Regions from separate parts of the Pseudarthrobacter sp. PvP090 genome, predicted to be linked through region 2. Evidence: riboswitches for the same ligand, from Rfam matches in the RefSeq annotation. Region 2 holds a riboswitch; each other region holds the start of a gene.

Region 1 (9,335 bases), on a different contig from region 2:
CCCCATCTACACCCGGATCGGCAACCCCACCCAGGACGCCGTGGAACAGCGGGTGGCCAGCCTGGAAGGAGGACTCGCGGCCCTGCTGCTGAGCTCCGGGCAGGCCGCGGAGACCTTTGCGATCCTGAACGTCGCCGAGGCCGGCGACCATGTGGTGGCCAGCCCCAGCCTCTACGGCGGCACCTACAACCTGCTGGCGCACACCCTGAAAAAGTTCGGCATTTCCGTGACCTTCGTGCAGGACCCGGACAACCTGGCGCAGTGGCGCGACGCCGTGCAGCCCAACACCAAGCTGTTCTTCGGCGAAGTGGTCTCCAACCCGCGCCAGGACGTACTGGACATCGAGGGCATCTCGCGGGTGGCGCACGAGGCGGGGGTCCCGCTGATCGTGGACAACACGCTCTCCACGCCGTACCTCATCCGGCCGATCGAATGGGGAGCGGACATTGTGGTGCATTCCGCCACCAAGTACCTCGGCGGCCACGGGACCGCGATCGCGGGCGTGATCGTGGATTCCGGCAACTTCGACTTCGGCAAGGACCCGGAGCGCTTCCCCGGCTTCAACACCCCGGACCCCACCTACAACGGCCTGGTCTACGCCCGGGACCTCGGCAAGGACGGTGCCCTCGGCGCCAACCTCTCCTACATCCTCAAGGCGCGCGTCCAGTTGCTGCGCGACCTCGGCTCGGCGGTCTCCCCGTTCAACGCCTTCCTCATCGCCCAGGGCCTCGAGACCCTCAGCCTGCGCGTGGAGCGGCACGTCGCCAACGCCACCAGGGTGGCGGAATGGCTGGAGGCCAGGGACGACGTCGAATCGGTCGCCTACGCGGGGCTGCCGTCCAGCCCCTGGTACGAACGCGGACGCAAGTACGGCCCGAAGGGGACCGGCGCCGTCGTCGCCTTCAACATTGCCGGGGGAGCGGAGGCGGGCAAGCGCTTCGTCGACGCCCTCGAACTGCACTCGCACGTGGCCAACATCGGCGACGTGCGCTCGCTGGTCATCCACCCGGCGTCGACCACCCACAGCCAGCTGTCCCCGGAACAGCAGACCGTCGCCGGCGTGCACCCCGGCCTCGTCCGGCTCTCCGTGGGCCTGGAACACATCGACGACATCCTCGCCGACCTCGACGCCGGATTCCGCGCGGCCAAAACCGCCTGAGCGCCGCCCGCGCCCGGCGTCCCGGCCCTGTGGCCCGGGCGCCGGGCACCGGATCAGCGCCGGGAAGACGCGGCGAGTCATAAGTTCGTCACAATCTTCGCCACCGGGCCGCCCCATTTCGTAGACTCAGTGAAGGTCATGAGTGCCAGCGACAGCCCCGGCTTGCTGGCCGGCAACCCTCCTTTTGCGGCGGGGTGCCCCGGGTGAAGACCTGGCCTGCCGGTCAGCTGACGGCGGGCAAGCGCGAAGTTAGGTCCTCAGATGACAATTGCCGTCACCCGCCAGGGTGAACCTGTAAGCACGACCTCCCGCTCCCATGCCCCGGCCCCGGGGGACACGGCGCCAGGCTCTGTCCCCGACGGCGGCGTCCCGGACGGCGGCGTCCCCGACGGCGGCGTTCCTGACGGAACCGTCCGGTACCTCCGGATCGGCGACCTCGAGCTCGAATCCGGGGCCCGGCTGCCGGACGTCATCCTCGGCTACGAGACCTGGGGAACCCTCAACGCGGACCGCTCCAATGCCGTGCTGATCGAGCACGCGCTGACGGGGGACACCCACGTCACACGCGGCGCCAGCGAGGAACCGGGGTGGTGGGAGCAGCTCGCCGGCCCCGGCGCCCCGGTGGACACAGACACGTACTTCGTCGTCTCCATCAACATCCTCGGCGGCTGCTACGGCTCCACAGGACCCTCGACGCCGGCACCCGACGGAAAGCCCTGGGGCTCACGATTCCCCCTCGTCACGCTGCGCGACACGACCGAGGCCGAAGCCAGGCTCGCCGATGCCCTGGGCATCCGGAGCTGGTACGCCGTGCTCGGCGGTTCCCTCGGCGGGGCGCGCGCCCTGGAATGGGCCGTCAGCTACCCGGACCGGGTCCGGCGCTGCGCCGTGATTTCGGTCGGCACCAGCAGCACCGCCGAACAGATCGCTTTCGCCCAGGCGCAAACCCTCGCGATCCGGCAGGACCCCAACTTCAACGGCGGGGACTACTACGGAGGCCCGGAACCGGAGGCAGGCCTGGCCCTGGCCCGGCGGATCGCGCACATCACGTACCGCTCGGCCGCGGAGCTGGACGGACGCTTCGGCCGGAACGCCCAGGACTCCGAAGCACCGCTGGAAGCCGGATCCCTCGCCGGGCGCGGCCGCTACCAGGTGGAGAGCTACCTCGACCACCAGGGCAACAAACTCGTCCGCCGCTTCGACGCGAACAGTTACATCGCCATCACCGAGGCGCTCATGAGCCATGACATCAGCCGGGGCCGCGGCGCCCTCGCCGAGGCCCTGGCTCCGGCCACGGCGGAGTTCCTGGTGGCGGCCGTCGACTCGGACCGGCTGTACTTCCCGGCCCAGTCCCACGCGCTCGCCGCTGCCCTGCCTGGCGACGTTGCGGTGCACACCATCGAAGCGCCGATCGGGCACGACGGCTTCCTGACCGAGATCGGCCAGCTCAACAGCCAGCTCCGGCGGTACTTCTTCGGCTAGTCCACCCCGGGTCGTCTTCTGCTGTGCCGGCGCCGGTCCAGCAGAATGGCGTCCGGGCCGTGCTTCCTCTGCGGCACGTGAGCCGGTAGGCCGTGCCGACCTCCTGCGCGAATCCGTGGACGGAAGCACTGGGGAATAGGGCCCAACTGTGCAATTTTGCAGATGCGCTCTGCACTAATGGCCGTTGAGGCCACGGGCGCGAGCACCCATACTCGTTGAGAATGATGCCGCGTGTCACAAATCACGCCGCGTCCATTGCCCAGAGGTCCATAGGGTGTCGACGGAGACACCGAAGGAGTCGAAATGAGTACACAAAACGCCGCCGCCAGGCGCCCGGAAGAGGAAGACGTCAAGTCGTCCGGTTTGAAGAAGGTAGTTACGGCCTCCATGGCCGGCACCGTTGTCGAATGGTATGAGTTCTTCCTCTACGCCTCGGCCGCCACCCTGGTCTTCGGCAAGACCTTCTTCCCCAACTCCGGCACGGAACTGGACGGCATCATCGCAGCCTTCCTCACCTACGCCGTTGGTTTCGTCGCCCGCCCGATCGGCGGCATCGTCTTTGGCCACTTCGGCGACAAGTTCGGCCGCAAGCAGCTGCTCCAGCTCAGCATCATCCTGGTCGGTGTCTCCACCTTCCTGATGGGCTGCCTGCCCACGTTCCAGCAGATCGGCTACTGGGCTCCGGCCCTCCTGGTCTTCCTGCGCTTCGCCCAGGGCTTCGCCGTAGGCGGCGAATGGGGCGGCGCCGTCCTCCTCGTGGCCGAGCACAGCCCGAGCAAGTCCCGCGGTTTCTGGTCCGCGTGGCCTCAGTCAGCCGTTCCGCTGGGCAATCTGCTCGCCACCGGTGTGCTGTTCACCCTGTCCGCCACGCTGTCCTCCGCCGACTTCCTCAGCTGGGGCTGGCGCGTGGCCTTCTGGCTCTCCGCCGTGATCGTACTGGTGGGCTACTACATTCGGACCAAGGTCACTGACGCCCCCATCTTCCTGGAGGCCCAGAAGGAAGTCACCGTTGAGAAGAAGGGCTACGGCGTCGGCGAAGTGTTCCGCCGCTACCCCCGCGGCGTTTTCACCGCGATGGGCCTGCGGTTCGCGGAGAACATCCTCTACTACCTCGTGGTCACGTTCTCGATCACGTACCTGAAGGTGATTGTCCAGACGGACACCTCCCGCATCCTGCTGCTGCTGCTGGTGGCGCACTTCATCCACTTCGCCGTGATTCCGATGGTCGGCCGCATGTCCGACCACTTCGGCCGCAAACCGGTCTACATGGCCGGCGCCATCCTGGGCGGCACGTGGGGCTTCTTCGCCTTCCCGATGATGGACACCAAGAACGACCTCATCATCCTCGCGGCGATCACCATCGGTCTGCTGTTCCACTCGCTCATGTATGCCGGCCAGCCGGCCATCATGGCCGAAATGTTCCCCACCCGGATGCGCTACTCCGGCGTCTCGCTGGGCTACCAGGTCACCTCGATCGTGGCCGGTTCGATGGCCCCGATCATCGCCGTCGCCCTGCTGAGCCAGTTCAAGTCCTCCGTCCCGGTGGCCATCTACCTGCTCGGCGCCTGTGTGGTCACGATGGTGGCGGTGTTCTTCCTCAAGGAGACCCGCGGCGTCTCCCTGCACGACGTCGACGCCGCCGATGCCCAGGGCACCGCGGACCTCTTGGCTGCAAGCAAAAAGTAGCAGGCAAAAAGTAACCGCATAGAAGTTATGAGAACCAGCAACAGCCCGGTCCCCGCAGTGCGGGGGCCGGGCTGTTTGCTGTTGGCGCGGCCCAGCAGGCCAGGGCTTCTCAGCCTGCCAGGACGGCTCAGCCTGCCAGGACAGCTCAGCCTGCCAGGACCTCCTGGCGGTCGGCGATCTCGGTCCGGACCGCTGCGAGGACGGCCTGCACGGGGGCCGAGCGCAGCGATTCCGCGCGTGCCACCGCCCAGATCGGCAGCTGCCGCTGGAAGTCGTCCGGCAGCACCGGCAGGAAATCGGGGTCGCCGACCGCCAGGAAGTTGGGCAGCAGGCCGATCCCGGCGCCCCGCCGGACAGCCTCCAGCTGCGCGAAGATGCTGGTGGCCTGGAAACTGGAGCGAGGTACGGGAAGCTGCGTGGAGCGGTGGCCAAGTTCGGCCACCTGCAGCGCCGACTCCACATACGAGACAAAGCCGTGCTGCCGGACGTCGTCGAGCGTCACCGGCAGGCCGTGGTCGCGGGCGTACTGCGGGCTGGCGTACAGCCGGAGGAAGTAGTTGGACAGGAAGATGGTCTGCGCGTTGCTGACGTCCAGGTTGCCCACCACCACCTCCAGATCCACCCCGGACCGGTTCTGGCTGACCTTGCGGGTGGCGCTGAGCATCTCGACGTTGAGCAGCGGATGGCCCTGCTGCAGGCGGACCAGCGCCGGGGCGACGAATTCGGCGCCGAAGCCGTCGGGGGTGCTGATCCGGACCAGTCCGGAGAGCACGTCCTCGGACTGCGCGATCCGGTTCGTGAGCGCACCGAGGGTGCCCTCGATCGCCTCGGCGGCCGCCACCGCCTCCTGGCCCAGGTCCGTCAGCTCCCAGCCGTGCGGGCTCCGCTCCAGGGTGCGCCCGCCCAGCTGCTTGTCGAGCGCCAGGATCCGGCGGGAGATGGTGGTGTGCGTCGTGCCGAGGGTCTCCGCCACCGCATTGAACCGGCCCAGCCGGGCCACGGTCAGCAGGATCAGCAGGTCATCCGGACTCGGAAGCCGCCGCAGGTCCACAAGAACTCCTCTGGTTTCACGTATGTGCATCCATGCACATACCATCTGTAGTTTTTTCCCTTGATTGCACTGTAACAGGGTGTGATGCTGGACACGGAACATCCGGCGGCTGGCCGGATCACGCGCACCGCACAAAGCAAAGGAGCTTATGCCATGGCAGTAATCGCTTGGATCGGACTGGGGAACATGGGCGGGTCCATGTCGGTGAACCTGGCCAAGGCCGGCCACGACGTCCGCGGGTTCGACCTCAACGCCGAGGCCCTCGCCGCCGCCGTCGCCGGGGGCGTCAAGCCCGCCGGAAGCATCGCCGAAGCGGTAGACGGCGCCGACGTCGTCTTCTCAATGCTCCCCAAGGGCGAGCACGCCCGCGCTGTCTACCTCGGCGAGGACGGCGTCCTGGCCCACGCGGACACGCGCACGCTGCTGGTGGATTCCTCCACCATCGACATCGCCTCCGCCCAGGCCCTGCACGACGCCGCTGCTGCCGCCGGCTTCCGCTTCGTCGACGCCCCGGTCTCCGGCGGGATGAGCGGCGCGAAGGCCGCCACTCTGACCTTCATGATCGGCGGCGAGGACGGTGCCGTGGCCGAGGCCACGGAGTACATCAAGCCGATGGCGGCGAACATCATTCCCACCGGCGGCGCCACCACCGGGCAGGCCGCCAAGATCTGCAACAACCTCATGCTCTTCATCAACCTGGCCTCGACCGCGGAAGGCGCCGTGCTGGCGGACCGGCTCGGACTGGACAAGCAGGTCTTCTGGGACATCGCGTCCGTGTCCTCCGGCGACAGCTGGGCCCTGCGCACCTGGTACCCGGTCGCCGGCGTGGTCCCCACCGCGGCCTCCAACAACGACTTCGCCCCGACCTTCACCACCGAGCTGGCCAACAAGGACATCGGCCTGGCCATCAGCGCGGCCCGCGACACCGGCACCCCGCTGGAAATCGGCGAGCACGTCCAGCAGCTCTTCCAGCGCCTCATCGACTCCGGCAAGGCCGGCATGGACTGCTCCGCGATCGTCAAGCTGGTCGACGGCACCCTCGACACGGCCAAGTAGCCGCCCCGGCCAACAGCCGCTGTACCCCCGAACCTGCACCACACGAAAGAGACCCACCCCAATGGAACGCATTCCGCACTTCATCAACGGCGCCCTGATTTCCGACGCCGAGCGCTACGGCCCCGTCTTCAACCCGGCCACCGGCGAACAGGAGAAGGAGGTCGCCCTGGCCTCCGCCGCCCGCGTCGAGGAGGCCATCCAGGCCGCCCGTGCCGCCCTGCCCGGCTGGCGCGCCACCAGCCTGGCCAAGCGCACCAACATCTTCTTCAAGGTCCGCGAACTGCTGATGCAGCGCCGGCCCGAACTGGCTGCCCTGCTGACCAGCGAACACGGCAAGGTCCTCTCCGACGCCGAGGGTGAGATCACCCGCGGCCTGGAAAACATCGAATTCGCCACCGGGCTGTCCCACGCCCTCAAGGGTGAGCGTTCCGAGCAGGTGGCCGGCGGCGTCGACGTCCACTCGGTCCGCCAGCCGGTCGGTGTGGTCGCCTGCATCACGCCGTTCAACTTCCCGGCCATGGTGCCGCTGTGGATGATCGGCAGTGCCCTGGCCTGCGGCAACACCGTGCTGCTCAAGCCCAGCGAAAAGGACCCGTCCTCGGCCATCTTCATCGCGCAGGTCTTCGCCGAGGCCGGCCTGCCCGCCGGCGTCCTCAACGTCGTCCACGGCGACAAGGAGGCCGTGGACGTGCTGCTCGAACACCCGGACGTCAAGGCCATCAGCTTCGTCGGCTCGACGCCGATTGCCCAGTCCATCTACAAGCGCGCCGCCAACCACGGCAAACGTGTGCAGGCCCTGGGCGGCGCCAAGAACCACATGGTGGTCCTGCCGGACGCGGACCTGAACATGGCCGCCGACGCCGCCGTGTCCGCCGCCTACGGCTCCGCCGGCGAGCGCTGCATGGCCGTCAGCGTCCTGGTCGCCGTCGGGAACATCGCCGATGAGCTCGTCGGGGCCATCACCACCCGGATGGGCGCCCTGAAGATCGGCCCCGGGACCGACCCCGCGTCGCAGATGGGCCCGCTGATCACCGCCGAGCACCGCGACAAGGTCGCCTCCTATGTCGCCGGCGCGGCCCAGGAAGGCGCCACCGTGGTGGTCGACGGTCGGGAGCAGGAGTTCGATTCCAACGGCTTCTTCATCGGCGTCAGCCTCGTTGACCACGTCAAGCCCGGCATGAAGGTCTACGACGACGAGATCTTCGGCCCGGTCCTGTCCGTGGTCCGCGTCGAGACCTACGCCGACGCCGTCAAGCTCGTGAACGACAACGAGTTCGGCAACGGCGTGGCGATCTTCACCCGCGACGGCGGCGCCGCCCGGCAGTTCGAGTTCGACGTCGAGGCCGGCATGGTGGGCGTCAACGTGCCGATCCCGGTTCCGGTGGGAACCTTCTCCTTCGGCGGCTGGAAGAACTCGCTCTTCGGCGACACCCACATGTACGGCCCGGAGAGCATCCGCTTCTACACCCGCGGCAAGGTCGTCACCACCCGCTGGCCGGACCCGTCCACCTCGGTGATCGACCTCGGCTTCCCCCAGGTCGACTAAGCCAAGCGCCCGGCCCGTTCCGCCTTAAACAAAGCAACGCGGGGTCACTGAGCGCCCATCCGACTCCGGATCTTGGGCGCAGAGTGACCCCGCGTTGCTGTGTGGTGGGGGTCAGCCCTTCATGATCTCCGCGCGCTGGGCCATGTAATCGTCCATGCTGAGCTCGCCCTCGCTGTACCGCTGGTCCAGTTCCGCGAGCTTGCGCGCCCGGAAGCCCTGCGGGGCCGACGGCGGCGCGGGCACCGCGGGTCCCGACGGCTGCTGGGCCTCGGGCTGCTGCTGGTAGGGCTGGGGCTGGTTGCCGGGGTACCCGGGGCTGTCCTCATAGGGGACGGGGGACGGGTAGCCCTGCTGGCCCGGATACTGCTGGCCCGGATACGGCTGGCCCGGGTACGGCTGGTTTGCCGGCGGCGCGGGCTGCTGCGGAGCGCCGAGCTGGCCGAAGGCCCCGTAGTAGTCACGCTGGGTAAAACCGTCGCGCGGCTGCTTGTTCTGCGGGCCGGGGTAGTTCCCGGGGGCGTTGCCGGGGAACTGCCCGAACTGGTCCGGTCCGCCGGGCATGCCCTGGTTCTGGTTCCGGCCGCGCACCGACTTCTTGTAGTAGCGCATTGCCATCGGGATCAGGAATGACAAAACGATGATCCAAAAGAACATGTTGTTCACGGTACGGGCCTCTCAGGAAGTGTTCTTCCAGCTTAACGCCCACACCCGGGCCGTGGTGCCCGGGGCAAACCGTCAGGAGCGCACGGGCTCTTCGGCGCCGGGTGGCCCCTCGCCCGAGCCCAGCGGCATCCCTGGGCCGAAGACCGGCCCCGGGAGCGGCCGCTTGGCCGTGACGCCGTCGCCGGAGGAGCGGTTCCGGAGCCGGCGGACCACCCAGGGCACAAAGTATTCGCGCGCCCAGACCAGATCGCCGGAGCGCGCCTGCCGCCAGCTGCGCTGCGGCAGCGGCTTGGGGGAGAGCGGTTCCAGGGTGTGCACGACGTTGAGGGAATCCAGGACCATGGCCGCGATGGTGTGATGGCCCAGCGGCGAGAAGTGCAGGCGATCCGCATCCCACATTTGCGGATCATTTAGCTGCCGCAGCGACCACATGTCCGCAATGATGGCGTCGTGGCGGGCCGCGACGGTGCGGAGGTTCTCGTTGTAGATGGCCACTTTGCTGCGCACCCGGCCCAGCACGGACGAGCCGCTGTCGGGACCGTTGAAGAGGACCACCGTGGCGCCGGCCAGACTGAGGATCTGCACCACCGAGTCCAGCTTCTCGGCCAGGGCATCCGGATCCCCGCCGGGACGGATCAGGTCGTTTCCGCCGGCGGAGAGCGTCACGAGGTCGGGCCGGAGGGACAGGCAGT
Region 2 (9,335 bases):
AATCTCGCCAACATCCTCGACTCCGCGTCGCAGAACAAGATCGAGGTCTTCGTGGTCGGCCCGCCGCCGACCCTGGACCCGGCGCAGAACCGCAGGCTCGGCGAGCTGAACACTGCTTTCGCCGACGTCACCACGCGTCGCAAACACCTCTACGTCGACACGTTCTCCCCACTGCTCAATCATGAACAGTGGCGCCAGGACCTCGCTGCCAACGGCGGATCGCCTGGCCAGGCCGGCTACGGGCTCATGGCCTGGCTCGTGCTGCACCGCGGCTGGTTTCAGTGGCTGCGAATGGACGCCCCGGAGTAGCCGCCCCGGGCCCAGGCTCCGCTGGCGAACTTCGCGATATATCTTGACTGCACACATCCGGCGATATATCGTGACTTCATAGTCACGATATATCGCAGTGATGCGCAGGAAGTGTCGCCCGCCCGGAGGAACCATGACAGAGAACAACTGGACCGTCACCGGTCCGCAGACCATCGACGTCGACGGCGTCAGCTCACTCAAGCTTGGCATCGTCCGGGGCCGCTTCGACATCGTCACGCACGATGAGGCCGTCACCCGGATCGAAGTGTCCGACATACACGGCGACCCGCTGGCGATCAGCCTCGTCGACGGCCGGCTGGAGGTCCGGCACCAGCTGCACGGGCCGCAGGGCTGGTTCAAGAATCTCATGGGAACCGTCAACAACAGCAGCAGCAACTCGGTGGTCCTCAGCATTGCCCTGCCCGCCCGCGTCGAGGTTGAGGCCGGCACGGTCAGCGGCGACGGCATGGTCTCCGGGATCAGCGGGCGCACCCGGCTGAACACGGTTTCCGGTTCCGTCCTGGCCGACGGAACCTCCGGGGACCTGTCGGTCAACACCGTCAGCGGCGAAGTGATCGCCCGCAACCACCACGGCGTACTGACGGCCAAAAGCGTCTCCGGCGAGGTCACGGCCTCCGGCGACTTCAGCCACATCCGCGCCAACACCGTCAGCGGAGACCTGAACTTCGACCTGCACGGGTTCACCCAGGACTTCGGGGCGAATTCGGTGTCGGGTGATGTCACCATCCGCCTCCCGCACGACGTCGGCGTGGACATCATCGCCAAGTCCGCCAGCGGCGCGATCGTGATCAACGACCAGCAGTACAACCAACCCAGCGGGAGCGTGCAGACCATCGCCGGCCCTGACAGCCAGCTTATGCTGGTCCGCACCAATTCCGTCTCCGGGAAGACCTCGATCTTCCACGGGCGGCCGGCCACGGATCCCACGAAGGGTCCCTGATGCCTCCGGTCTTTGCCCACGGGGCCCTGCGCCTCTATCTGCTCGCGCTGCTGGAGTCGGGTCCGAAGCACGGCTACGAACTCATCAAAGCGCTCAGCGAACGCTTCGGCGGCACCTACTCCCCCAGCGCCGGGACCATCTATCCGCGGCTGGGCAAGCTCGAGGAGGAGGGGCTCGTGGCCACCCACACCGAGGGACGCCGGACGTACTACAGCATCACCCCGGACGGCCTCGTGGAGCTGAACAGCCGGCGGGACGAACTCGCCGGCGTGGAAAACGACATCTCCGCATCAGTCCGGCGGCTCGCGGACAATCTGCGGCAGGACATCAAAGCCAACATGCGCGGGCTGCGCGCCGATCTGGCCGCCACGGCCGAGGCCGCGCGTGCCTCGGCCCGTGCGGCCGGATCAACCGTCGCCTCGCTGGCAGGCCAGCGCTACTCGCAGGAGGGCGACAGCCGGCTGCGTGAAGCGGAGATGCTGGTGCAGGCCTTCCGCGATGACATCCGGGTGGAACTGCGCCGGCACGGCGGCCGCCATCCGATCACGCCCGTGACGCTGGAGACGGTCAAGACGGTGCTGGACCAGGCACGGATCTCCATTCGCAACTCCCTGGACTGATTTGTCCGCTCTGATGGTCACGCTGTGATGGTCGCTGCGCGGCGCTTCCCGCCCGCCGGTTCGCGACGGGTGCCCTGATGTGGGAGACTTGAGGGCAGCTCTTTTGAGTACCAAAAATTAAGGAGGCCAGCTATGAGCAAGCGTGCACGTAAACGTCGTGACCGTAAGCGTGGCGGCGCGAACCACGGCAAGCGCCCCAACGCCTAAGCAAAGCTTGGAATGACAGCTTTAAACGAATGACCCCGGAAACCTCACGGTTTACGGGGTCATTCGTTTTTGTCGTTTTGCCGGGCGGGACGTCAGGCATCCCCGCCGGGTCAGGCCTCGACCGGGTTGCTGGAGTGAATCCGGTCCAGGATCGAGTTCTTGAGGTTCTCCGGGGCAGCTTCCGTGCAGGAACGCTTCACCATGACGCGGATGACACATTCGAGGTCGTACTGCTCAAAGCACTCCGGACACCCGTCCAGGTGGTCCTTGATCTCGGCGATGTCATCGTGCGTGAGGGCACCATCCAGATACTCGTAGATACGTTGCATCCGGGCGTCGTCGCAATCGCCCAGTCCCTGGCAGTCGCTCATTTCCTGTTCTCCTGTTTGTTGCTTCCGGCCGCCGCAGTGGCATCGGCGGCCTTGAATCCCCGCTCGGCGGCGTAGTCGGCGAGCATGTCCCGCAGCATCTTCCGGCCCCGGTGCAGGCGGGACATCACAGTCCCGATCGGGGTGTTCATGATGTCCGAAATTTCCTTGTACGCGAACCCCTCAACGTCGGCGAAGTAGACCGCCAGCCGGAATTCCTCCGGGATGGCCTGCAGGGCGCGCTTCACGTCCGAGTCCGGCAGGTGGTCCAGCGCCTCGGCCTCCGCCGAGCGGAGTCCGGACGAGGTGTGCGACTCGGCCCGGGCGAGCTGCCAGTCCTCGATGGTGTCCGAGTTCGACTGCAGCGGCTCGCGTTGCCTCTTGCGGTAGAGGTTGATGTAGGTGTTGGTCAGGATCCGGTACAGCCAGGCCTTGAGATTGGTGCCCGGCTTGTACTGGTGGAATGCGGAAAACGCCTTCGTGTACGCCTCCTGGACCAGGTCCTCGGCATCGGCGGGATTCCTGGCCATGCGCATGGCCGCGGAGTACAGCTGGTCCACGTACTGCATGGCGTCGCGTTCGAACCGTGCCCGGCGTTCCTCCGTGGTTTCCGTCGCCACGTCCAGCGCCTGCCCGTCCACGATCGTCTCCCGGGCTGCAGCATCCTGCGCGTCGGTCGGTACGGCGCCGGGCTCCGGGGCCGCCCCGGCTTCCGGGACAGGCTCAGGAAGTGCGCCGGCCGGGCCGGCATCAGGTGACTTCACGGGTGTGGCGCCGTTTCCGGCGACCTCGTGCATGGCCGCAACGGCCGGATCCATGGTGCTCATTGCGTCCAAGTCTACTGTCACCTTACGGCGGGCGCCCGGAACTGCCGGAACTGCCGGACTTGTCCGATCCTGCAGGGCCATGGTCCACAATTCCGCGGGATCCGCCGAGAGTCGCGCGTCCTTCACCAGAATCAAATGTCCGCCTCCCTGCTCGTCTTCAGCTCGTTGCCGGCCCGTAGCCAGCTCACTGTCTGCTTGTTGTCCGGCCGAAAACCGGCGGCCGGGACCTTTCATTCACAACCCCGTCCGGCAGGCAAATATTCCGCAAAAGTGCAAGACTAGAACCGGTTCTCCCGCATTGATTCCGCGGCTCGTCCATCCAGGAGGAAATTCATGTCCTTTGTCCGCTTTCTCGCCCGGCCCATGCTCGCCTCCAGTTTCGTCCTTGCAGGCATGGACAAGCTCAAGAACGCGGATGACACGGCCACGCAGCTGTCACCCCTGCTGCGCCGCGCGGCTGAATCCCTGCCATTCCAGACCAACGAAAAGGTCCTGGCCCGCGTTATCGGCGGCACCCAGGTCGGAGCAGGCGTGCTCTTCGCGCTCGGCAAGTCAGCGCGCCTCGCCGCTACCCTCCTGGCCGTCATCTCCGCGCTCAACGCCTACGTTGAATGGCGCAGCGCCGACATCACCTCCAAGGAGGGCCGCGATGCCCGCCGCAAGCAGCTGCTCAAGAACGTCTCCCTGACCGGCGGCGTGCTGCTGGCTGCCGTCGACACGAACGGCCGGCCCAGCCTGGCCTGGCGCGCCGAGCACCTTGCCGCTGACGTGAAGAAGTCCACCAGCCACCTCGCCGCCGACGTCAAGAAGACCACCGGCAAGCAGCTGAAGAAGGCCGACAAAGCCGTACGCAAAGCCGTAGACCACACCGGCGGAGCCTAAACAGCAATGACAGGCACCACCCCCACCGCAGCTGCCCATTCCGTTCCCGCCGCAGGCGCCCCGCTCTGGCGGGCGCCGTTCGCCGAACAGCCGCTCGACGCAACGGTCACGGTTCCGGGATCCAAGTCCCTGACCAACCGGTACCTCGTGCTGGCCGCCCTCGCGGACGGACCCTCGCGGCTGCGCGCCCCGCTGCATTCCCGGGACTCGGCGCTCATGATCGAGGCCCTGCGGCAGCTCGGGGCCACCATCACGGAGGTTCCGGGGGACGGCGATTTCGGTCCCGACCTTGCCATTACGCCCATCAGCCTGGACGCCGCCGGGGCCCGGACGGATATCGACTGCGGGCTGGCCGGAACGGTCATGCGGTTCGTCCCGCCGGTCGCGGCCCTGCGCCGGGGTGTGGCACTGTTCGACGGCGACCCGCACGCGCGCCTGCGCCCGATGGGGCCGATCATCGAGGCGCTCACGGGGCTGGGCGTCGCCGTCACCGCGCCCGACGGCAACTCCGCCGCGTCGCTGCCGTTCGCCGTCGACGGCACCGGCGAAGTGCGGGGCGGCCACCTCGTCATCGACGCCAGCGCTTCCTCGCAGTTTGTTTCCGCGCTGCTCCTGGCCGGAGCCCGCTTCACCGAGGGACTGCACCTCGAACATCAGAGCAGGGACCACGCCGGGAAGCCCGTCCCCAGCCTGGACCACATCAACATGACGGTCGCCGTGCTCCGCGGAGCCGGGGTGGCCGTAGACGATTCCCGCCCGAACCACTGGATTGTCTCCCCCGGGCCGATCCGCGCCTTTGACCTCAGGATCGAACAGGACCTTTCCAACGCGGGCCCCTTCCTCGCGGCGGCCCTGGCCACCGGCGGCACCGTCCGCATCCCCAACTGGCCGGCCCCGACCACCCAGGTCGGCGATCTGTGGCGCAGCATCCTCACGACCATGGGGGCCACGGTGACGCTCACGGACGGCACCCTGACCGTCACCGGCGGCCCGGAGATCAAAGGCGCGGACTTCGACGAGACCAGCGAACTCGCCCCCACGGTCGCCGCGCTCTGCGCCCTCGCCAGCGGCCCCTCGCGGCTGAGCGGCATCGCCCACCTCCGCGGGCACGAAACAGACCGGCTGGCCGCTCTCGTCGCCGAGATCAACCGCCTGGGCGGCGACGCCGAGGAGACCTCCGACGGCCTCATCATCCGGCCCGCACCGCTGCACGGCGGCGTCGTCCACAGCTACGCCGACCACCGCATGGCCACGGCCGGCGCCATCCTGGGCCTCGCCGTTCGCGGCATCGAGGTCGAGGATATCGCGACCACCGCCAAAACCATGCCCGACTTCCCGCAGCTGTGGGAGTCCATGCTCGCCCAGGGCGCCGGCAGCGCGGCCCCCGCAGAGAAGGACACCCCCGGTGGCACGCAGCACTGACTCCTGGGACGAATCCGACGTCCGGATCCGCCCCAACAAGAAGGGCACGCGGCCCCGCACCAAGGACCGGCCCGCCTACGAAGACGCCGTCACCGGGCGGATCATCACCGTTGACCGCGGACGCTACACCGCGGTCGTCGCCGAGGGCACCCCCGAGGAACGCAAGATCATCGCCGCCCGCGCCCGGGAACTGCGCCGGAACCCCGTCGTCGCCGGCGACTTCGTCTCCCTGGTCGGGGACGTCAGCGGCGAACCGGACACCCTCGCACGTCTGGTCAAGATCCAGGACCGCAAGACCCTGCTGCGGCGCAGCGCCGACGACACGGACCCGATCGAGCGCGCAGTCGTCGCCAATGCCGACACGCTGGTGATCGTGGTGGCGGCCGCCAATCCCGAGCCCCGGACCGGGTTCATCGACCGCGCCCTAGTGGCCGCCTACGATGCCGGCATCGAGCCGCTGCTGCTCGTCACCAAGGCGGACGTCAAGGATCCCGCGGAACTCCTCTCCAACTACCAGCACCTTGCCTTCCCGGTGATCATCTCCAAGACGGCGGACTCCGCCGCCTCCGGCATCGATGCCCGCTCGGACGACGGGCTTTCGGCGCGGCTGGACAAAGGCGCCGTCTCCCAGCTGCGCGCCCACCTCGACGGTAAGGTCACCGTTATGCTGGGCCACTCCGGCGTCGGAAAATCCACCATGGTCAACGCCCTGACCGGCGCCGAACGCGCCACCGGCGGCGTCAACGCCGTGACCGGGCGCGGCCGCCACACGTCCTCCTCCGCGCTGGCCCTCAAGGTCAACGATGCGCCGCCGGGCAGCTGGATCATCGACACCCCCGGCATCCGCTCCTTCGGCCTGGCCCATGTGGACCCCGACCGGATCCTGCGGTCCTTCCCCGACCTCGAGCCCGGCACCGACGACTGCGAGCGGGGCTGCAAACACGATTCCAGCGCCGTCAACTGTGGGGTTGACGCCTGGGTGGCCGCCGGCCACGCCGGCGAATCCGGCCCCGCCCGGCTCGCCTCACTCCGCCGCCTGTTGGGGACCGACCCGCGGATGGAAGCCCAGGACGTCAAGGAACTGGGCACCGTCTCCTAGTCGGCCAGTCCGCCGGTTCGGCCGGCAGCGGCCGCGCGCCTGCCCGCATCCTGCGGCGCAGCCACGTGGCCTCCCGCCCCGCCGCCCGCTTTGGCGGTAGTTTGGAACCATGAGTCAACCCGCTTCGAGCTACAACGATGACCTGCGCCTTGCCCATGTACTGGCAGATTCCGTAGATTCCCAGACCATGAGCCGCTTCAAGGCGCTCGACCTTCGGATTGAGACGAAGCCGGACCTGACGCCGGTGACCGACGCCGACAAGTCTGCCGAGGAGGCCATCCGCGGCCAGCTGTCCCGCTCCCGTCCCCGCGACGCTGTCCTCGGCGAGGAGTTCGGCAGCTCCGGCCACGGCTCCCGCCGCTGGATCATCGACCCGATCGACGGGACCAAGAACTTCGTCCGCGGCGTCCCCGTCTGGGCCACGCTGATCGCCCTCGTCGACGAGGGCGAGCCGGTTGTCGGCGTCGTCAGCGCCCCGGCGCTGGGCAAGCGCTGGTGGGCCGCCAAGGGCGCCGGAGCGTACACGGGCCGTTCGCTTGCCGCCGCCACCCGGCTGAAGGTCTCCAACATCTCCGAGCTCTCGGACGCCTCCCTCTCCTATTCCAGCCTGGGCGGCTGGAAACAGCGCGGCAACCTCGACGAGTTCCTCGGCCTCACCGAGGAGGTCTGGCGCACCCGCGCGTACGGGGACTTCTGGTCCTACTGCCTCGTGGCCGAAGGCGCCGTCGATATCGCTTGCGAGCCCGAACTGAACCTCTACGACATGGCGGCGCTGGTCCCGATTGTCACGGAGGCCGGGGGACGCTTCACCTCCCTCGAAGGCGAAGACGGCCCGTTCGGCGGCAACGCCCTGGCCACGAACTCCATTCTGCACTCGGAGGTCCTCAAGCGCCTCAACCCGGGCCTGGACGACCTGCTCTAGGGACGTTCCGTAACAAAGCGCTTCACATTCCCGCCGCGTCTTTTCTGCGGCGGCAGGCATGACCTACGCTCGAAGCAGGTCACGAGTGCCAGCGCGAAACCCCGGTTTGCTGGCCGGCAACCCTCCATTCGCGGTGGGGTGCCCCGGGTGACGACCTGGCCGGTCCGGAACGGACCCGGCAAGCGCGGATCCCCGGTGCGTGGGGTCCTTTTCGAGCGAGGTCCCATGACGACTGCCACCATTCCCGCCACCGCCGATGTCCAGCCCAGTACGGGCCAGGCCCGTCCCGACGCGCGGTTCGCCGTGGCCCGCCGGCCGCTGGCCGCCGTAACCGGCGCCGAGATCCAGGCACCGCTCATCCAGGGCGGCCACGTCCGCTACGCCAATCTGGACTACGGCGCCTCGGCCCCGGCCCTGTCCGTCGTCTCGGCCTACCTCAACGAAATCCTGCCGTTCTACGCCAGCGTCCACCGCGGTGCCGGCTACGCCTCGCAGATCAGCACCTCGGTCTACGAGAACGCCCGCACCATTGTCCGGGAGTTCGTGGGCGGCCGGCCGGACGATGCGGTGATATTCACCCGGAACACCACCGATTCCCTGAACCTGCTGGCCGGCTGCCTGCCCGCCGTCGACGGCGTGCACACCGGCGAGGTGCTGTACCTCGACATCGAGCACCATGCCAACCTGCTGCCCTGGCAGCGCGTCCCGCACCGCAGCGTCATCGCCGCCCCCACCCTGGCAGCCACCCTGGAACTGCTTCGCACGGAGCTCGCCCACGGCGGCGTCAGCCTGCTCGCCGTGACCGGGGCCTCCAACGTCACCGGAGAGATCCTGCCGATCCGGGCCCTGGCCGCCCTGGCGCACGACCACGGCGCCAGGATCGTCGTCGACGCCGCGCAGCTGGCACCGCACCGGCGGATCGACATCGCCGCGGACGGCGTCGACTACCTCGCCTTCTCCGGACACAAGCTCTACGCACCGTTCGGCGCCGGGGTACTGATCGGCCGTCCCGACTGGCTCGACGCCGGCACACCGCACCTGGCCGGCGGCGGAGCCGTGCAGGACGCCCGGATTGACGGTGTCAGCTGGACCACCGGCCCCGCCCGGCATGAAGGCGGCTCCCCCAACGTCCTTGGCGCCGCCACCCTGGCCCGGGCCACCCAGGTGATCGCCGACCTGGACGTGGAGCAGTGGCACGCGCACGAAAACGCGATCCGGTCCTTCCTCGTCGAGGGCCTCGCCCGGATCGACGGCGTGAGCGTCCACCAGATCTTCTCGGACAGTGCTTCCTTCGACTCCGGGACCGGTGACTCCGGGACCGGGACCGGGCCCGGCAACGGCACGGGTACCGGCACGATCGGCGTCGTCAACTTCTCGCTGGAAGGCTACGACGCGGGCCTCGTGGCGGCCTACCTGTCGGCCGAACACGGCATCGGGCTGCGGGACGGCCGCTTCTGCGCGCACCCCCTGCTGCGGCGTCTTGGGCTGCCCTCCGGCTCACTGCGCGCCAGTTTCGGCCTGGGTTCCCGGCTGGAAGACGCCCAGCGGCTGCTCGCGGCCCTCCAGGAGCTGCGCCGGACCGGCCTCGGCTGGGACTACGTCGTGGACGCCGGACGCTGGGTGCCGTCCAACGACACGCGCACCTACCCGCACTGGGCCCCCAACACACCCGGCACCGCCGGTGCGGCCCCCTGCACCCAGGACTGACAACCCCGGCG
Region 3 (9,335 bases), on a different contig from region 2:
CCGCGCACCGCAGCGGCACCACTGTCATCCGCAACGCCAGCCCCAACTACATGGTGCAGGATCTGTGCTTCTACCTGCAGATGCTCGGCGTCGGGATCGAGGGGGTGGGGACCACCACACTGAAGATCACCGGCCGGCCCGCCGTCGACGCCGACATCGAATACTTCCCCTCCGAAGACCCGATCGAGGCGATGAGCCTCATCACCGCCGGCATCGTCACGAACTCGGAAGTGACCATCCGGCGCGTCCCGATCGAATTCATGGAAATCGAACTCGCGACGCTGGAACAAATGGGCCAGCGGCTGGAGGTGTCCGGCGAGTACCTGGCCCGCAACGGGCGCACGCGGCTGGTGGACGTCACCACCCGGACCTCGGAACTGCACGCCCCCGAGGACAAGATCCACCCCATGCCGTTCCCCGGGCTGAACATCGACAACCTGCCCTTCTTCGCGGTCATCGCCGCGAATGCCCAGGGCCAGACGATGATCCACGACTGGGTCTACGACAACCGTGCGATCTACCTGACCGAGCTGAACAAACTCGGGGCCCAGGTGCAGCTCCTGGACCCGCACCGGATCTACGTCAACGGACCCACCAAGTGGCGTGCGGCCGAGGTGGGCTGCCCGCCGGCCCTCCGTCCCGCGGCCTGCCTGCTGCTGGCGATGCTCGCCGCCCGCGGCGTCTCGGAACTGCGGAACATCTACGTGATCGAGCGCGGCTACGAGGACCTGGCCGAGCGGCTCAACACCATCGGCGCGAAGATCGAGTATTTCCAAGACTGAATGCGCTGACCCACTGAACACATCCCAACAACGCGGGGTCACACCGCTCCTATCAGGGGCGATGTGATGGGCGCGGAGTGACCGCGGGTTGGTGTAGGGCGTTTCCTCGGATCCTGACGCACAATAGAGTCATGCGCACCTTCGGCGTGGAGGAAGAACTGCTGATAGTGGATCCCGAAACGGGGATGCTGCTTGCGCTCGCCGACGTCATGCTGCCCAGCCTGGTCCCGCCGAAGCGGGACGCGGGCCCGGCTGACCCGGCACGGCTGCATGACATCGGTGAGGGCACCGATTTCAGCTACGAACTCAAACTCGAACAGATCGAAACCCAGACGCGGCCGTGCCTGGACTACACAGAACTGCTCCGGCAGCTCAATCAGGGCCGGGACCGCGCGGACCGCGCCGCCCGGGTGCACGGCGGCCGCGTCGCCGCCCTCGCCACCTCGCCGCACGGCTCCGCCACCCACCTGACGCCGAACCAGCGCTATCTGACCATGCAGCAACGCTTCGGGCTCACGGTCCGGAACCAGCTGACCTGCGGCCTGCACGTCCATACCTTCGTGGAGTCTCCGGAGGAAGGCGTGGCCGTCATGGACCGGATCCGCGACAAACTCGCCGTGCTGATCGCGCTCAGCGCGAACTCCCCCTACTGGAACGGCGCGGAGACAGGGTTTGAAAGCTACCGCACCCAGGCTTGGAACCGCTGGCCGGGGTCGGGTCCCACGATGATCTTCGGCAGCCTGCCGGTCTACCGGCGGCTGGTGACCCGGCTGGTGGAAAGCAACGTCCTGATGGACGAGGGAATGGTCTACTTCGACGCCCGGCTGTGCCGGAATCATCCGACCGTGGAGATCCGGGTTGCTGATGTCTGCCTTCGGGCCGAGGACGCGGCCCTGATCGCCGTGCTGGTGCGCGCGCTCGTTGAGTCGGCGTCCCGGGAATGGAACGACGGCGTCGACCCCGCCCCGGTGCCGACACTGCTGCTGCGGATGGCCGCCTGGCAGGCCAGCAACTGCGGGCTCCGTGGCCAGCTGCTGGACTTCGGAACCTTCACCCCTGCCCCGGCCGCGGACGTGGTCCACGCACTGGTGGACTTCGTGGCCCCCGTGCTGGCGGAGCAGGGCGAACTGGACCTGGTGCGGGCGGGCGTCGGCCGGATCCTGGCCCAAGGCACCGGTTCGCAGCTGCAGAGGGAACCGTTCCACTCAGGCGGGCTGGCCGCCGTCGTCGAACGTGCCGTGGAAGTGACGATGCAGGGAACCTCCGCCGGGGACCCGGCGGACCAGGACGAATCCCTGGGCCGGGTCCGCCGCGGCTGACCCCTACCGCGAAAAGCACTAGACCTGCTTCAGCGCCTGGCCAAGGTCGCGGGTCAGGTCCTCAAGGTCCTCGAGGCCCACGGAGAGGCGCACCACGCCGTCACTGAGCCCGATCGCTGCCCGGCCCTCGGGCCCCATGGCGCGGTGCGTGGTGGTCGCGGGGTGGGTGATGAGCGACTTCGAATCGCCCAGGTTGTTGGAGATGTCGATGATCCGCAGCGCATCCAGCAGCGCGAACGCTGCCTCTTTCGCCGAACGCCCGGCGGACGGGGAGAGCTCGAAGGTCAGCACGGTGCCGCCGGCCTTCATCTGCCGGGCAGCCAGTTCGTACTGCGGGTGGGACGGCAGCAGCGGGTACTTGACCCAGCTGACCGCGGGCTGCTCTTCAAGCCATGCGGCCAGCCGCAGCGCGGAGGCGGAGGAGTGGTTCACCCGCAGGGCCATGGTCTCCAGCCCCTTGGTCAGCACCCACGCGTTGAAGGCGGACAGCGCCGGGCCGGTGTGGCGCATGAGCTGCTTGACCGGGCCCTCGATGAAGTCCTTGGTGCCCAGGATCGCGCCGCCGAGCACCCGGCCCTGGCCGTCGATGTGCTTGGTCCCCGAATACACGACCACATCCGCGCCGAGCTCCCCGCAGCGCTGCAGCAGGGGGGTGGCAAAGACGTTGTCGACGACGACCGTCGCACCGGCGGCGTGCGCCAGTTCGCTCACGGCGGCGATGTCCACGATTTCCTGCATCGGGTTCGACGGCGACTCGAAGAAGACCGCCGTCGTCGGCTCCGACAGCGCCGACCGCCACTGCTCCATGTCCGGGCCGTCCACAAAAACCGTCTCGACGCCCCAGCGGGGAAGGATCTCGTTGAGGATCACGAAGCAGGAACCGAACAGCGAACGGGCCGCGACCACCCGGTCGCCGGCGGCCAGCAGGGCGCCGAGGGCAGTGAAGACCGCGGACATGCCCGAGGCGGTGGCGAAGCAGGCCTCGGTGCCTTCGAGCAGCCGCAGCCGTTCCTGGAAGGTGGCCACCGAGGGGTTGCCGTAGCGGGAGTAGACGAAGCGTTCGTCCTCGCCGGTGAAGGCGCGCTCCGCGGCGGCCGCGGATTCGTAGACGAAGCCCGAGTTCAGGAAGACCGGTTCGGACGTTTCCTGGAAGCCGGTGCGGTCGAGTCCGCCGCGGACAGCCTGGGTATCGGCGCTCCAGCCGGCGGCGTCAGGATTGAAGGTCACTTAGTGCTTTCCGGGGTTGGTGGGCAGGCCGCGGTTCTTCCAGCCGTTGACGGTGCGTTCGCCGTAGCGGTCCGGTTCGCCTTCGAAGCCCTCAAGGACGTTGTAGGAGGTGAAGCCGGCGTCCGTCGCTGCGATCGCGGCGGCGATGGACCGGGCGCCCGAACGGCACAGGAACACCAGTTCGGTGCCTTGCTCTTCGGGGGCCGGCTGTTTCAGCTGCAGCTTCAGCTGTTCTATGAACCGCGCATTGGGGATGCCGCCGGCCAGGTTCCACTGGATGAAGAGCGGATCGTTCCGCTTGCTGCCTGCGGCCGCGGTGTCCGGGATGCCGATGTGGGCCCATTCGCCCTCGGTGCGGACGTCCACCAGGATGGCGCCGTCCTCCAGCTTGGCCCAGGCCTCCTGCGGGCTGAGGTCCCCGGCGTAGCTCACGCGTGGCCCTCGCCGTCGAACTCGAGGTCGTCCACGGCATTGGCGACGGCGGCATCGGCGCTGGCGATCGCCGCCGGCAGCACGACGGCCTGCGCCACGATGACGCTGCTGCCGTTGAACGCGGCGGACGGGCTGCCGTGCAGCACGTAGCCCTCGGCGAGGGCAGCCGAGACGCGCTCGCAGAAGGCGCGGTCATCGGGGCCAGTGAACAGGCGGTACGCCAGTCTCTCTTCGGCGGCACCGGGTAATGCGGGGGACGGGGCGGGCGCTGTTTCGGGGACAGCGGGGGCGGACGCGTCAGGCACGACGGATCTCCTTCTTTCACGCTTGCAGCTCGAATGGTCGATATGCCGAGTATTCACCTGAGGCACCCCGCCGCGAAAGGGAGGGTTGCCGACCGGCCAGTCAGGGCTTGGCGCCGGTTCTCATTACTCACCAAAAACGTAACACCTGCGACGCCGGCCCGCACCGCCGCCGCCGTCATGTTAAGTAACGCTCCGCGTTGCTTTCGGGGAGGCTACTCGATCGTGGCGTACAGCGCGTTGAGCTCCGCGGTGAGCTGCCGGCGCAGCTCCGGGGTGCCGATTTCCTTGCCGTCGATGTGGTTGACGGGCGCCAGGAGCCGGATGCTGGAGATCAGCCACACGGCGTCGGCGTCGTACAGGTCACGGGGCTCCAGCGGGCCGTAGCCCAGCTCCCAGCCGGCGGCCTTCGCCGCGGTGAACAGGGCGCCCTGCGAGGTGCCGGGCAGGATCCCGCTGTCGAGCTGGGGCGTGATGAGCCGCCGGACGGTGCGGACCCCGCCGGCGCCGTCGTCGGAGGTCTCCAGGTGCGCGAGCAGCACGGTCGACGTCGGACCCTCCAGGACCCGGCCGTCCGCGGAGGTGAAGATGACGTCGTCCGCGCCCTGGGCATGCGCGTAGCGCAGCGCGGCCATGTTGACGGCGTAGGACAGTGTCTTGGCGCCCATGAGCAGCCAAGGTGCCCGTTCCCCGATGTCGCTGTCGTAGCCGCGGTCCAGCAGGATGACGTCGATCCCGGTGTCGCGCTGGCGCCTCCCGGCCGGTCCGGGGGCGGAGGCCTGGACCCAGCAAGTGGGCCCGGGCGCACCCTCGACGCCGCGGGTCACGAGGAGCTTGACCACGAGTTCGTCGTCCCCGGCGGCCCCGGCGCCAGGGACGTGCTGGCGCCGGTATTCGCCGATGGCCGTCGCGATGGCCCGCCGCCAGGCTTCCTCCGCGGGGATGTCCAGCTCCAGCAGCCGGGCGGACCCGGCCAGCCGGTCCAGGTGCGCCTGGAGCTTGCGGGGCTGCCCGCCCACGGCCAGCAGCGACTCGAAGACCCCGTCGCCGCGGGTGGCGCCCTGGTCCGTCGCCATCAGCTGCGGCCGGGTGGCATCGGCCAGCCGGCCGCCGTCGAACGCAGGATCCAGGAAGACCAGCACCGGGACGGGGGCGGGAGCGGCGGCAGGAGAAGTCATGGCTTCAGCTTAGTGCGGCGGGCTGCGGGATAGGATTTGAAGGTTGCCCGTTCCGGAACTGTTCCGCGGGTCTGGAACTTGAGGGGTTCATCTGTGTTGTGGCCTTTTTCTCTCGCGGAAACTCTCCCGTCCTGGGTGATCATGATCCTCACCGTCGTTGATCTGGCCATCCGGGTGCTGGCCCTCGGCATCATCCCCGGAAACCGCCGCCCCACCACGGCCATGGCGTGGCTGCTGGTCATCTTCTTCGTCCCGGCCGTGGGTCTGGTCCTCTTCCTGCTCTTCGGCAACTTCCGGCTCTCCCGCAAGCGCCGGGCGCAGCAGGACGCCGTGAACACCCGGGTACGCGCCGGCACCTCCGAGCTGGCGATGCTGGAAAGCCGCTATGAGGGCCCGGAATGGGTGTCCTCCGCAGCGGAACTGAACAAGACGCTCGGCTCGCTGCCGATGGTGGACGGCAACCGCGTGGAGCTCCTGCCCGGCTACCCCGACTCGATCAAGGCGATGGCTGCCGCCGTCCGGGACGCCAAGGAATTCGTCAACGCCGAGTTCTACATCCTGAGCTCGGACCACGTCACCGACGAGCTGCTGACCGCGATGGAGGAGGCAGCCGACCGCGGCGTCGAAGTCCGGCTCCTGTTCGACCACCTGGGGACCCTGCGCATCAAGGGTTACAGCAAGCTGATCGCCAGGCTCAAGGCCGGCAAGATCCGCTGGCGTCCCATGCTGCCGCTGAACCCGATGCAGGGGCAGTGGCGCCGGCCGGACCTGCGCAACCACCGCAAGATCATGGTGATCGACGGCGAAATCGCCTTCACCGGGTCGCAGAACCTGATCGAGCCCTCCTACAACAACCCGCGGCACCGCAAGATCGGCCGCGAATGGGTCGAGCTGATGGCCTGCCTGCGCGGGCCGATCGTCACCACGCTCAACGTCGTCTTCGCCACCGACTGGCTCAGCGAAACCGACGAATCCCTCGAGGGCCAGCTCGCGCACCGGCCCGAACTGCACGCCGGGAACGTCACGGCCCAGGTGGTGCCCAGCGGCCCCGGCTTCATCACCGAAAACAACCTGCGGCTCTTCAACACGCTGATCTACTCGGCGCAGCGCAAGATCTCGATCTGCAGCCCGTACTTCGTCCCCGACGATTCGCTGCTGTACGCGGTGACGACGGCGGCGCAGCGCGGCGTCGACGTCGAACTCTTCGTCTCGGAAAAGGGCGACCAGTTCCTGGTGCACCACGCCCAGCAGTCCTACTACGAGGCACTGCTGGAGGCCGGCGTGCGGATCTACCTGTACAAGGCCCCGTTCGTGCTGCATGCCAAGCACTTCACCATCGACAACGAGGTGGCCGTGCTGGGCTCCAGCAACATGGACATGCGCTCCTTCTCGCTGAACCTCGAGGTCTCGGTGATGCTCCTCGGCGAGGACATCGTGCAGCGGATCAGCGCCGTGGAGGACACCTACCGGGGCATTTCGCGCGAGCTGACGCTCGAGGACTGGATGAAGCGGCCGATGGGGGATAAATACGTGGACAACGTCGCCCGGCTGACGGCGACGCTGCAGTAGCCGGCGTCAGGGCCGACGACGGCGTCAGCCGGGCGGGAACTCCGCGCCGAGCGCCGAGAGGACCCCGAAGGCCTTGGTCCGGATTTCCTCGTACTCCTCCTGCGGCGAGGAATCCGCGGTGATCGCTCCGCCGACGCCGAGGCTGAGTCCGGTTCCCCCGCCGGGCTGCTCCGTGAGCACGAGGGTGCGGATCGCGACCGCCAGATCGGTCGCGCCGTTGAGCGAGAAATAGCCGATCGCGCCGGAGTAGACGCCCCGTGGGGCGCCCTCGAGCCGGTCCAGGATGGCCATGGTGCTGACCTTGGGGGCGCCGGTCATGGAGCCGGCCGGGAAGCAGGCCGCGACGGCCTCGGCCCGCGGCATCCCGGGCCGGAGGCGGGCATCAATGGTGCTCACCATCTGGTGGACCGTGGCGTAGCTTTCGATCGCGCAGAGCCGGCTGACGGATACCGTGCCGGGCACGGCGAAGTGGCTGAGATCGTTGCGCAGCAGGTCCACAATCATGATGTTCTCGGCGCGGTCCTTCGGGGATGTCTCCAGTTCGTGCCGCAGCAGCGCGTCCCGTGCGGGGTCCGCGTCCCGGTGCCGGGTACCCTTGATCGGCTCGGCGCGCATCCCGCCGTCGGCCGTGATGCGCAGGAAACGCTCCGGCGAGGTGCTCGCCACGGTGAGGTCCCCGAAGCGCAGGTAGCTCGCGAACGGGGCGGGATTCCTGCGGCGCAGCGCCAGGTAGGCCTGCCGCGGGTCCAGAGCGGCCGCGGGAAGTTCCGCTGCCAGAGCCGTGGTCAGGCAGACCTCGTATGTGTTGCCCTCGGCGATCTCGTGCTGGGCCCGGGTGATTTTGGATTTGTAGGAGACTTCCGAGTCCCGTGCGGCGAAGTCCGGGCCGGCACCGGGGGCGGACGGGTCGACGGCGCTGCTGCCGCCGGCCCCCGCGGCCGGCCCGGAGGATGCCGCGGTGGCGGCCTCGGTGGCGGCGCGGGCCGTGTCCAGCCAGCCGCCGGCGTCCGCGGTGTCCAGGGCCAGCAGCCAGACCGTGCCGTCCCTGTGGTCCAGCACCACCGCGCGGCCGGCGAACAGCAGGCAGGCGTCGGGGGATTCGGCCGTGACGTCGCTGCCGCCGGTCTCGCGTTTGAGCTCGTAGCCGAGGTAGCCCAGCCAGCCCAGGGTGAAATCGCACGGGTAGTCCTCCGGGGCACGGAGGTCAGGCCGGCCCCAGACCCCGTCGAGCCAGCGGAAGAACGGCCCCTCGGTCCTGACGCTGGCGTTGCCGACGCTCACGCGGGTGGCGCCCGAACGGTGCCGGACCGACTGGCCGAACGGGCCGCCGTCGTCCGCCAGGATACTGAAGCGGCTCCGTTCCGCCGCGGCGCTGCCGTCCGGGGCGAGGGAGGAGTCGAGCCAGACGGCGTTGGCGGCGCGGCCGAAGAGGGATTCGAACAGCCGGGCAGGGTCCGGGGTGGCGTCGATCCGTTCGGTGCGCAGCTGGAGGCCGCGGCGGGCGCCCAGCTCGGGGAGGAGCGCCGGGGCGAGGGCCGGCAGGTACTGGAGTGCCTGCAGCACCTCCGCTGGCGCGGCGCCGTCAGCAAGGTTGAGCACGCTGACGTCGGCGTGGGCAGGGACGTCGTCCTCGGCCAGCCATGCCTGCTCCTGGGCGGCCCACGCATCCCAGTAGGGTTCGTAGGTTTCACCGTCGCGGGCCAGGGCCCTGCTGCGCCGGTCGTGTTCGGGCGAATCGGCCCAGATCACCGCGGCCAGGAAGGGGCGGGCGGCCGCCGCGGCGGCGCCTACCCCTTCCACCAGGACGATTTCGGCCGGCTGGGTGGTGCGGGTGTCGCCGTCGTAGTGCGCGGTCCAGTCCCAGCTGACCCATTCGGCCGGTTCGCCGCGGTGCAGCGGGGCCAGAACGGTCGAGACGTAGCGTTCAATGCCGGCTGCGAGGCCGTTCCAGCCGGGGTAGATGTCCTCAAGGTGGAAGAGGGAAACCTTATGGTGTTCGCGGAGCCGTGCCGCCAGTTCGATCGCCAGGGTGGTCTTGCCTGCGCCGGAGCGTCCGTCGATGGCGATGATGACGGGTGCGGGACTCATGAAATAGAGCGTACCGGCTGCTGTGCATTGGGTTGATCCCTGCCGGGGTGTTGCCCGTCCGGCTGTGGACGCCGGGCAAGCTCGGCCCGGACGTGCGCCACAATCCCGGGAAGCGCGGCGTGGATCAGGTTCCAGGTCACGTCGAAGTCGGCGTGGCCGCCGTACCAGGGGTCCTCGATGCCCTGGTCCAGGGGATCCTTGCCGGCAACGGCCGGGTCAAAGCTGCGCAGCATCCGGATCTTGGACAGCGATTCGCTGTCCGGCGCCGCCTGCTGGAGCCAGCCGAAGTGGTCCACGTCCAGGGCCAGGATGAGGTCGCGGGTCTGGAACCATTCCGTCCGCCATTCGCGCGCCACATGGCGGTCCGAGGGGATGCTGTGGGCGGTGAGCTTGCGGGCGGCCCGCGGGTCAATCGGGCGGCCCACCTCATAGGCCGTG

Evidence for each region. Region 2 has a riboswitch for S-adenosylmethionine ahead of ABIC21_RS09430 (aminotransferase class V-fold PLP-dependent enzyme). Riboswitches for the same ligand answer to the same signal wherever they lie in the genome.
Region 1: another riboswitch for S-adenosylmethionine. It lies ahead of metX (homoserine O-acetyltransferase MetX); the one in region 2 lies ahead of ABIC21_RS09430 (aminotransferase class V-fold PLP-dependent enzyme).
Region 3: another riboswitch for S-adenosylmethionine. It lies ahead of ABIC21_RS04005 (DUF1737 domain-containing protein); the one in region 2 lies ahead of ABIC21_RS09430 (aminotransferase class V-fold PLP-dependent enzyme).

The regions. Positions count from the first base shown of each region.
Region 1 is NZ_JBEPPO010000013.1:103,166-112,500, reverse strand. It holds gene ABIC21_RS15800 (bifunctional o-acetylhomoserine/o-acetylserine sulfhydrylase) at 1-1,159, shown strand, start outside; SAM riboswitch class IV at 1,294-1,409, shown strand; gene metX (homoserine O-acetyltransferase MetX) at 1,421-2,641, shown strand; gene ABIC21_RS15790 (MFS transporter) at 2,945-4,327, shown strand; gene ABIC21_RS15785 (LysR family transcriptional regulator) at 4,473-5,372, opposite strand; gene mmsB (3-hydroxyisobutyrate dehydrogenase) at 5,532-6,434, shown strand; gene ABIC21_RS15775 (CoA-acylating methylmalonate-semialdehyde dehydrogenase) at 6,496-7,980, shown strand; gene ABIC21_RS15770 (hypothetical protein) at 8,092-8,634, opposite strand; gene ABIC21_RS15765 (SGNH/GDSL hydrolase family protein) at 8,716-9,335, opposite strand, start outside.
Region 2 is NZ_JBEPPO010000006.1:270,003-279,337, forward strand. It holds gene ABIC21_RS09385 (GDSL-type esterase/lipase family protein) at 1-309, shown strand, start outside; gene ABIC21_RS09390 (DUF4097 family beta strand repeat-containing protein) at 443-1,270, shown strand; gene ABIC21_RS09395 (PadR family transcriptional regulator) at 1,270-1,890, shown strand; gene ABIC21_RS19325 (50S ribosomal protein bL37) at 2,023-2,097, shown strand; gene rsrA (mycothiol system anti-sigma-R factor) at 2,208-2,468, opposite strand; gene ABIC21_RS09405 (sigma-70 family RNA polymerase sigma factor) at 2,465-3,373, opposite strand; gene ABIC21_RS09410 (DoxX family protein) at 3,626-4,174, shown strand; gene aroA (3-phosphoshikimate 1-carboxyvinyltransferase) at 4,181-5,596, shown strand; gene rsgA (ribosome small subunit-dependent GTPase A) at 5,580-6,695, shown strand; gene hisN (histidinol-phosphatase) at 6,805-7,617, shown strand; SAM riboswitch class IV at 7,695-7,808, shown strand; gene ABIC21_RS09430 (aminotransferase class V-fold PLP-dependent enzyme) at 7,843-9,324, shown strand.
Region 3 is NZ_JBEPPO010000003.1:58,024-67,358, forward strand. It holds gene ABIC21_RS03985 (UDP-N-acetylglucosamine 1-carboxyvinyltransferase) at 1-782, shown strand, start outside; gene ABIC21_RS03990 (glutamate--cysteine ligase 2) at 914-2,101, shown strand; gene ABIC21_RS03995 (O-succinylhomoserine sulfhydrylase) at 2,120-3,328, opposite strand; gene ABIC21_RS04000 (rhodanese-like domain-containing protein) at 3,329-3,760, opposite strand; gene ABIC21_RS04005 (DUF1737 domain-containing protein) at 3,757-3,984, opposite strand; SAM riboswitch class IV at 4,079-4,193, opposite strand; gene ABIC21_RS04010 (aminodeoxychorismate lyase) at 4,278-5,240, opposite strand; gene cls (cardiolipin synthase) at 5,382-6,809, shown strand; gene pabB (aminodeoxychorismate synthase component I) at 6,834-8,897, opposite strand; gene ABIC21_RS04025 (low molecular weight protein-tyrosine-phosphatase) at 8,894-9,335, opposite strand, start outside.